DNA from 2 places in the Metabacillus sp. 22489 genome. Region 1 is predicted to be linked to the other one. Evidence: predicted binding sites of a transcription regulator. Region 1 holds the regulator's gene; the other holds the start of a gene.
What was found. Region 1 encodes Rex, which represses fermentation and respiration genes when NADH is low (regulators of the CRP and FNR family bind a similar motif). Its sites were predicted from a motif close to TTGTGAAATATTTCACAA; they were not measured.
Positions count from the first base shown of each region.

Region 2: a site for Rex is predicted at 2,100-2,117, ahead of ACTJJ9_RS12655 (L-lactate dehydrogenase). Genes of this name have one in related genera too.

Region 1 is NZ_JBQENT010000067.1:6,747-11,663, reverse strand. Features, by position in the region: gene groL (chaperonin GroEL) at 1-597, opposite strand, end outside; gene groES (co-chaperone GroES) at 656-940, opposite strand; gene ACTJJ9_RS24530 (lysostaphin resistance A-like protein) at 1,267-2,001, shown strand; gene ACTJJ9_RS24525 (YdiK family protein) at 1,998-2,207, shown strand; gene tatC (twin-arginine translocase subunit TatC) at 2,252-3,001, opposite strand; gene ACTJJ9_RS24515 (twin-arginine translocase TatA/TatE family subunit) at 3,020-3,211, opposite strand; gene ACTJJ9_RS24510 (redox-sensing transcriptional repressor Rex) at 3,248-3,895, opposite strand; gene moaC (cyclic pyranopterin monophosphate synthase MoaC) at 4,062-4,547, opposite strand; gene ACTJJ9_RS24500 (ABC-F family ATP-binding cassette domain-containing protein) at 4,784-4,917, shown strand, end outside.
Region 2 is NZ_JBQENT010000019.1:2,597-7,513, reverse strand. Features, by position in the region: gene ACTJJ9_RS12675 (glycosyltransferase family 4 protein) at 1-227, shown strand, start outside; gene rpmG (50S ribosomal protein L33) at 341-490, shown strand; gene ACTJJ9_RS12665 (5-formyltetrahydrofolate cyclo-ligase) at 716-1,279, shown strand; gene ACTJJ9_RS12660 (DUF92 domain-containing protein) at 1,270-2,049, shown strand; gene ACTJJ9_RS12655 (L-lactate dehydrogenase) at 2,170-3,108, shown strand; gene ACTJJ9_RS12650 (hypothetical protein) at 3,153-3,320, shown strand; gene ACTJJ9_RS12645 (rhomboid family protein) at 3,475-4,917, shown strand, end outside.

The DNA.
Region 1 (4,917 bases):
TGATGCATAACCACGGTCAAATTGCATACCTTCTACAACTTCTAATTCAGTTGAGAAGCCTTTAGATTCTTCGATTGTGATAACACCGTCGTTACCAACACGTTCCATAGCTTCTGCAATTAATTTACCTACTTCTTCGTCAGCTGCAGAGATTGCTGCTACTTGAGCAATTGACTCTTTACCTTCAATAGGTTTAGAAATTGCTTTAAGCTCTTCGATTGCAACAGCAACTGCTTTTTCAATCCCTTTACGAACGACCATTGGGTTAGCACCAGCAGTTACGTTCTTTAATCCTTCACGGATCATTGCTTGAGCTAAAACTGTTGCAGTTGTAGTACCGTCACCAGCAACATCATTTGTTTTGCTTGCTACTTCAGCAACTAGCTTAGCACCCATGTTTTCAAATGCATCTTCTAATTCGATTTCTTTTGCAATTGTTACACCATCATTTGTAATTAATGGAGAACCGAATTTCTTTTCTAATACAACATTACGTCCTTTTGGTCCTAATGTTACTTTTACAGCATCTGCTAACGCGTCTACCCCACGTAACATCGAACGACGAGCTTCTTCGCTAAATTTAATATCTTTTGCCATTTTAACTAGACCTCCTCAAATTTTTTAAAATGTATTCTATGATATGTTTGCTGCTTTCTTAACCGATAACAGCTAAAATGTCGCTTTCACGTAAAATTAAGTATTCAGTACCTTCATATTTCACTTCAGTACCAGCATATTTTGAGAAGATAATACGATCGCCTTCCGCTACTTCAAGAGCTACTTTTTCTCCGTTATCTAACACACGGCCTGTACCAACAGCAACTACTTTTCCTTCTTGTGGCTTTTCTTTTGCACTATCTGGAAGAACGATACCACTAGCAGTTTTTTCTTCTGATTCAACTAACTCGATAATAACGCGATCACCTAATGGCTTTAACAAGTGAAACAACCTCCTCAAATTTCTTGAAATTATGATAATTTTTCCTTTTTATTAGCACTCAGCATTCGTGAGTGCTAACACAATTTATATATTATATAAGATTTCTTTTAATTTCAAGTCTGAAGTGAAAAAAATTTTGAGAAACTTTTCTACTAGATTATGTCTTATTATAGGGAAATTTAAACATTGTTTGTCTATTTTTCAAATGTTCTCATACATATGATTAAAGTAAGGTATGATACAATAAGCAAGGATAACTAAGGCAAGAACATCGCTACTATTAAGAGCTCTTTTTTCCGAGGGTTAGTAAATCAAAGGAGGCTTTTATGAAAAAAAATTATTGGTTTATTATATTAACATATATCGTCATGCAATTCTCTGGAATTGTAGGAATCAAATTGTTTGCCTTATTACATATTGGAAACACAAACGCAGAGTTGGTGGCATATTGGACCATTTTCAGCTTTACAGTAGCCTTAATTATTACTCTCCTTTTATTAAGAAACGATCGGGAGGATGCGAGACTACTTCGGGGTGAACCCGCTTCAGTCGGGAGCTCAATTGGTTGGGCTATTGGTGGGGTATTTATAGCACTATTTGCCCAAATGATTGCTGCCAATCTAGAAATGTATCTCTTTGGAGTAGAACCTGGCTCGGAAAATACTCAAACAATTGTGAAGTTAATCAAAGCATCATCACTATTAATTATCGTAACCTCTGTTATTGGGCCAATTCTAGAGGAAATTATTTTTAGGAAGATTATTTTCGGTGTTATTTATCACCGTTCTAACTTCGTGATTGCGGCATTAATTAGCTCTTTTCTCTTCTCCATCTTACACGGAGAACCTGAACACTTTCTAATTTATGCTTCAATGGGCTTCACCTTTGCCTTTCTTTATGTCAAAACAAAAAGAATCATTGTGCCAATTTTTGCTCATGTTGCCATGAATACGTTAGTCATTATTATGCAATTTGTCTTAGCCGATCAAATTGAAAACCTCGAGAAAACATTAGAACAAATGGAACAAATGCAAGTGATTATTGGAGGCTTTTTATTGTGAGAACAAATCCTATCTCAATGGGAATCTTTTATTTAGTAATGGGATTGTTATTTATCTATTTAGCAATTTCAACTGCAAATGCTAGCAAAGGAATTTTCAGCTTTCCTACTATTCTTTTAATGCTTATGGCTACCTTTGACATCGGTGTAGCAATTAGAATATTTCTCTTCACTAGAAAAGTGAAAAAGAATAATAAGCAAAAATGAGGATATCCGAAGATTGGGGACTGACCCCAATCTTTGGATGATCCTCATTTTTTTGCATTTTCCTCTTCAAATTTTACCTTTTGTGCCTTTCGATAAGAAATTCGGGAAACCCATATACTTATTTCATACAAAATAAACAAAGGAATTGATACCATTAAATGAGAGGTCAGCTCTGGAGGTGTTATCAATGCCGCTATAACTAGTAAGACAAAATACGCGTATCTTCTAATCTTTGATAGAAACATAGGGGTAACAATTCCTAGTCTTGTAAGAAACATGACAACAACTGGTAATTGGAATAGTACACCAAATGGAATGACTAGCTGTAATAAGAAAGTAAAGTATTCATTAATCCCGATGACTTGGTTTATTCCTAAATCATTTGAGATTCTTTCCATAAATTCAACGACAAACGGAAATAAAATAAAATAAGAAAAGGCCACTCCTAATAAAAATAACCCTACTGAAATTGGAATATAGCTTAAGGTGACCCGTCTCTCCTTTTCATAGAGACCAGGACTTACAAAAGACCATAATTGATATAGTATGATCGGTGACGTAAGAACAAAAGCAATGATAAACGCAAATTTCATATAGACCATTAACGGGTCTGTTAAATTAAAGGAGTTTAATGTTAAATTTCTTGCTTCATCAGTATGCTGCAAATAGATAATAATCGGTCTTGAAAGCAAAAAGCCAGCTATTACCGCTATGAAAAAGAAAACGACAACAATAATCAGTCGTTTTCTTAGCTCCGCAATATGTTCAAAGACCGACATTTCATTTTGTTTCATATCGGTTTCATTCCTATCTTACTTGACTTCTTCCTTGTTTTTTCCCTTTTGATCCTCATTGTCATCATCTGCTAACCCTTTTGTTGCATTCTTAAATTCTCTTAACGTATTTCCCGCTGCTTTACCTAGCTCTGGTAATTTTTTCGGTCCGAAAATTAATAACGCGACGATAACAATTAACACTAGACTCCCAGGTCCTATGTTTGGCATAATGCCACACCTCCTTATGTTTATAGAAAGCTTTTTTTAAGATTTTTCATCAATCGGATAATGCTTTAAAAAGTAAACAAGTGATTGTAGCTCAACGGCAAGATCGATATGGTGAATTCGTATTTGATCAGGAACATTTAATCTTGCTGGTGTAAAATTAAGTATTCCTTTAATCCCTTTTACAATGAGACGATCGGTTATCGCCTGTGCTGCTGGAGCTGGGACAGTTAAAATAGCGACCGTTACATCATCAGGTAAAATCTCTTCAAGATCGTCTAAATTATATACCGGTACTCCACCTATCTCCTTCCCGATTTTCTCCTTATCAATATCAAATGCTAAAGAGATGACCGTATTATTATTTTTCGTAAAATTATAATGCAAAAACGCAGTTCCTAAATTCCCAACTCCAATTAAGCAAACATTTGTTGTTTCATCCTGGTCTAATGTTTTTCGAAAGAATGACAACAAATAGTTCACATTGTATCCATAGCCTTTTTTACCTAGTGCTCCGAAATAGGAAAAGTCTCTACGAATTGTTGCAGAATCTACCTTTACTGCATCACTTAATTCTGCTGATGATACTCGCTGTTTACCAGACGAGTGTAGATTTTTCAGAAACCTATAATATAAAGGAAGCCGCTTCGCTGTCGCTTGTGGTATTTTTGATTGTTCTATATTCACTCTTATCCCTCACATTCATTCAAAAGCGTGACTTCGATTTTATTACCCATATCTTTTTTCTTCATCCTAACTCCAATGAGGGCAGGAGTTTATTCATTTCTTCTTTTATCATTTATGTAATAATAATCGTGAAGTCTTTACTTGCTGCTATTGATTGGATTCTCTTCTACAAGTTTCTGTAGAAGTTCCCGCTTTTTCCACCAGTTTTTTCTACTAAAAAAGTTGGTCCGATAATCATGCCTTTATCAACAGCTTTACACATATCATAAACGGTTAAGGCTGTTATGCTTGCAGCAGTTAACGCTTCCATTTCAACCCCTGTACTCCCTTTTGTTTTGACAGTTGTTGTAATAAGAAGGATATATTCATTATCCTTGATATCCCACTGAAATTCAATATCTACACCTTTTATCGGAATGGGATGACACATCGGGATAACCTGTGACGTTTGCTTTGCTGCCATAATTCCAGCTACTTGCGCAACGGAAAGTACATCACCTTTCCCCATTTCATAATTGTTTATCTTGTCATAAACATCCTTTGTAACCTGAATGCTCGTCTTCGCCTTCGCTGTTCTTGCTGTGTCATTTTTTTCGGTTATATCAACCATTTTCGCTCTACCTTGTTGGTTAAAATGCGTAAATTCTGACATATCTATTTCCCCTTATACGTAGACTATACACTATTTTTTATCATCTGTCTGTTTAGTATTTGTGAAAAATTTACTGAGATCATCACTCAAGTACAAGTCTTCTTCTTTCTATTTCATTTCTAATGATAGTAAATTTTTTTATTTAAAAGAGTGGTGGGAAAAATCCCCTTTAGTCTCAATGTTGCCCAATACATGTGATTTAAGCTACACTTAAATTATTAGTAGAGGTGAATGTTATGATTTTATTACAAATAAATCAGCTTAGTAAATCTTTTGGTGCTGACCCTATTTTAACCAATATTAAGCTAGAAGTACAAACTAAGGATAAAATAGCGATCGTTGGCCGTAATGGTGCGGGAAAATCAACGCT
Region 2 (4,917 bases), on a different contig from region 1:
TTTCATTCCAAATAGGAGGATTAGCAGAAATACTTAATGATAGCAGAGGGATTTTGGTGAAGGATACCTCAAGTAGTTCTTTAGCAGACACTATATGTGATTACTTTAGTGAACCGCAAAAATATAATGCGATCGTTCAGAAGGGCTTTTATGCGGCAAATACAATTTATAACTTATCCTATTTAATCGAAGAAACTATACTATTATATAAGAAATTAGCGAAATAATTCTTGTTATATGAATTTATTCATTTTGATGTGGAATTTGTCTAATAAAAATGATATTATATTAAAGTCTGATTTGTTTTATTAGTTTTTTTATGTTTGGAGGGAAAGATAACATGCGTGTAAATATTACATTAGCTTGCACTGATTGTGGCGAACGTAACTATATTTCTAAAAAGAATAAACGTAATAACCCAGATCGTCTTGAGCTTAAGAAATATTGCTCAAGAGAGAAAAAAATGACATTACACCGTGAAACAAAGTAACAGTAGGGATTTATTTTCCTACTGTTTTTTTATACCCTGTATTTAGCATAAGGCTTATAAAGAAATACGTCCTTATAAACCTCATACTTTGTATCATACTCTATTCTAAATTTCCACATAAAAAACGGTCGGAATTGTTGACTACAGAAACTAGATATCCTCCTTATTAAAGCCTCGATTAAATGAATAAGGTACATATATAATGAAAGAAGGAGGTAATATGAAATGAATAAACAAGAAATCCGAAAAAAAATAAAGAATAAACTCGATAAAATGTCTTTGGAGGATTATTGGAGTAATAGTTTTGAGATACATAAAAAATTATTCAATCATGCTGTATGGAAGAATTCATCAATTGTAGCCATTACTGTTTCTAGAGGAAAAGAGGTTGATACAGCATTCATTATAAAACAGGCATGGAAGGAAAATAAGACAGTAGCTGTACCTAAGTGTGACCCTGCTACGAAAACAATGGTATTTAGGGTAATTTCTACCTTTGAACAGCTCGAAGAAGGATATTTTGGGATTTTAGAACCGATTGTAACCGATACAAAAGGTCTAACTTCAAAGGAAATTGAATTAATGATTGTTCCTGGTGTAGCATATGATTTTAATGGATATAGAATAGGTTATGGCGGTGGTTATTTTGACCGATATTTAAGTGATTTTCACAACAAATATTTATCATTAGCATTTACACAACAATTCGTTGATCATATTCCTGCAAAATCATTTGATATTGCAATTCCGATAATTATAACTGAAAAGAGTGTATTTACATGGAATTAATTGTTGTTTGTTTCATTATTGCTATTGCTTCCGTAATGGGATGGAAGGCGAAATCTATAACGAAAGTTGGTGCAATTGCAGCTTTTATAGTTGGCCTTTTAATTTATCTTGGGTTTTCCTATCAAGGATTATTTTTATTAGGTTGTTTTTTCTGCAGTTCTAGTTTCTTTAGTAAGTATCAAAATAAAAGGAAGCGAATAGCAGCAGACATTTTGGAAAAGGGTGAGCAGAGAGATATTATTCAAGTGTTTGCGAATGGAGGAGTTCCAGCTTTTTTAGGTTTTATTTATTCATTTGGATTTATTTCTCAGCAAACTGCATTAGTATGCTTTTGTATATCACTTGCTGCAGCAAATGCTGATACATGGGCTTCTGAAATAGGTACTATGAGTAAAAAGGAGCCTAGATTATTACTAACTATGAAAAAAGTTCCAAGAGGTACTTCTGGTGCTGTATCAATGCTCGGTACGACAGCGGCAATAGGTGGGGCATTATTTATTGCTTTCATATCTTATTTATTATTTTCTCTTTCATTAGTATGGGTAGTCTACATTGCTTTATTTGGATTTTTAGGAAATTTACTTGATACGATAATTGGACAAACGGTACAGGTAAAATATAAATGTACTTATTGTGGGAAAATAACTGAAAAACAAAACCACTGTAATTTTAAAGGCGTAAAAATATCTAAGTATAGCTTCTTAAATAATGATGCAGTAAATTTTCTCTCGATTATATTAGCAACAGCTTTAGGTTTTCTCTTTTCATAAAATGTTCATAAAAACGATGAAAAATACGTTAAAGATCATGTAAAATATAATTGTGAAGTATTTCACAAAGTTTAACAGCAAATTTCATTAGTTCAATAAGCATTGAAAGGGTTTGATAATATGGCTAATCATGTTAATCGAGTTGCACTTATAGGTACAGGCTTTGTAGGCTCTAGTTACGCCTTTGCTTTATTAAATCAAGGAGTTACAGAAGAGTTAGTTTTAATTGATTTAAATAAAGAAAAATCTGAAGGAGATGCAATGGATCTAAATCATGGTTTAGCCTTTGCACCTAAACCGACGAAAATTTGGTATGGAAGCTACAAAGATTGTGAGTCTGCTGATATTGTTGTTTTATGTGCTGGTGCTAATCAAAAACCTGGTGAGACCCGACTAGATTTAGTTGCTAAAAATTTAAAAATTTTTAAATCAATAGTCTCAGATGTGATGAATAGTGGATTTGATGGGATCTTTATTGTCGCTACTAACCCAGTGGACATTTTATCATATGCTGTATGGAAATATTCTGGATTACCACAAAGTCGAGTAATTGGTTCTGGAACAATACTAGATACAGCTAGATTTCGTTATTTATTAGGAGAGCATTTTAATGTAGATACACGGAATGTGCATGCATATATCATTGGAGAGCATGGGGATACTGAACTGCCAGTTTGGAGTCACGCTGATATTGGCGGTATCCCAATTCTTGAGTCATTGAACGATGAAAAGGAAAAGTTAGAGGAAATCTTTGTGAATGTAAGAGATGCAGCATACCATATTATTAATCGTAAAGGTGCGACTTATTACGGAATAGCTATGGGTTTAGTTCGATTGACTAAAGCAATTTTAAATAATGAAAATTCTATTCTAACTGTTTCTTGTTACTTAGATGGTGAATATGGAGTAAACGATGTTTATATTGGTGTTCCAGCAATTGTCAATCGAGATGGAATTAAAAAAGTGATTGAACTTCGGCTAAATGAAGAAGAGAAAAGTAAATTTGAACATTCTGTTAGTGTGTTGCAAGAAACAATGTCACCTTTTTTTAAAGGATAAAAACATGTAATCCTACTCAAAATATAAGTAGGAGGGATGTTTTTATGAAAAGACTAATTATGTTAATTGCTGGATCATTTGCTTTGTATCGTTATAGATATCAGATTGTAAATGCGGTTTTGGGGCAACCCCAATTACGTAGGTTTTTCATTCGATTATCAATGAGAATTCCTTTTATAAGAGATCGTTTTGTTCAACGAGCTTTTCATTAAAGTTCAAAGGGGAGGCTGATTTGCAATAGCAATCTCAGCCTCCTGTTTGTTTATCCTTAACAAATAAACAATGAAACGAGGAAAAAACATGAGCCTTCCTTTTCGTTTATAGTTATTGATATAATAAAGGAAAAATGATGTCGGAGCGGATAAAATGGTTTTAGAGCAAGATTTTTTATATTGGTCAATCATTGAGAAGCTAGTTTTAAACGAAAAATATTCAATACTAGCACTTTCTCAAGATGGAGGAGAAATTTTACTTCAGCCGTATCGTCAGAAGCACTTTACGATAGTAAGATTAAAAAGAATTGACGTTGATTGGGGAAATACACTATCTATTGATATTGAGCAAGCAGGGAGGAAATTTGAACAATTACTAAAAAATGGTGTAAGAGGTCCAATTCGCGTAATGAATGTTTACATATCATCGTTACCCCCTGTTGATGATTATCCAAGTGTATTTGAAGATGGATATAGCATACTAAAAGGGAAAATTGATATTAGTTCAATATTAATACATAGTGAACAACGTTTAGAGGGTATAAGTAAACTAGCCGATTTATTAAATGTACCATTAAAGATTGAAATGGACTCATTCATTGAAGAGGATGATGTTCAAAGAATACGAAACCATGTCATTGCATCCCATAATAAACAAAGAGAAGAAGAAAAGAAAATTTTTCAACATGGAAAGCCATTTTTTACTTATATATTTCTAGGAATACAAATCATCATGTTTCTCATATTGGAAATGTTCGGGGGCAGTACAAATAATCAAACCTTAATTGATTTTGGTGCTAAATTCAATCCACTTATATATGAAGGTGAATGGTGGCGCTTTTTTACCCCTATTATTTTACATATTGGCTTTTTGCACCTTTTTATGAACAGCCTTGCTCTTTATTACATAGGTCCAGCAGTAGAAAAGGCATATGGACGTTTTAGATTTTTACTTATATATATTATCGCTGGTGTTGCTGGTACATTTGCAAGTTTTGCATTTAGTCCTAATTTATCGGCAGGTGCATCAGGAGCAATATTTGGTTGTTTTGGTGCATTATTATATATTGGAGTACAAAATCGCCAGGTGTTTTTAAGAACAATTGGTCCAAATATATTAATGGTTATCGCAATTAACTTAGCCTTTGGATTTGCAGTTCCTAATATAGATAATGCTGGCCATATTGGTGGCTTGGTTGGTGGTTTTCTAGCTGCTTTTATCGTTCAATTGCCAAAAAAGAAAAATGTTTCTTTTAGACTAATAGGAGTGATTGCGACAGCTTTACTTTTTATTATTTTGTATCGATACGGATATCCACAAGCAGAGGAGCAATATTCTCAATATACAGCAATGCAAGGACAAGAATTGATACAGAATAATAAGTATGATGAGGCGTATGATTATTTAAATAATGCAATTTCGAATAATACCCGCTCAAATGATATTATCTTCATGTTATCTGTGGCTGAAATAGGTATAGGTAAATTTGATGAGGCTTTAAAGCATTTACAAGAGGTTGTTGAAAACGATGACTCATATCACCAAGCTCATTTTAATCTTGCATTTCTATATGTTAACACAGGAAATTCATCTGAA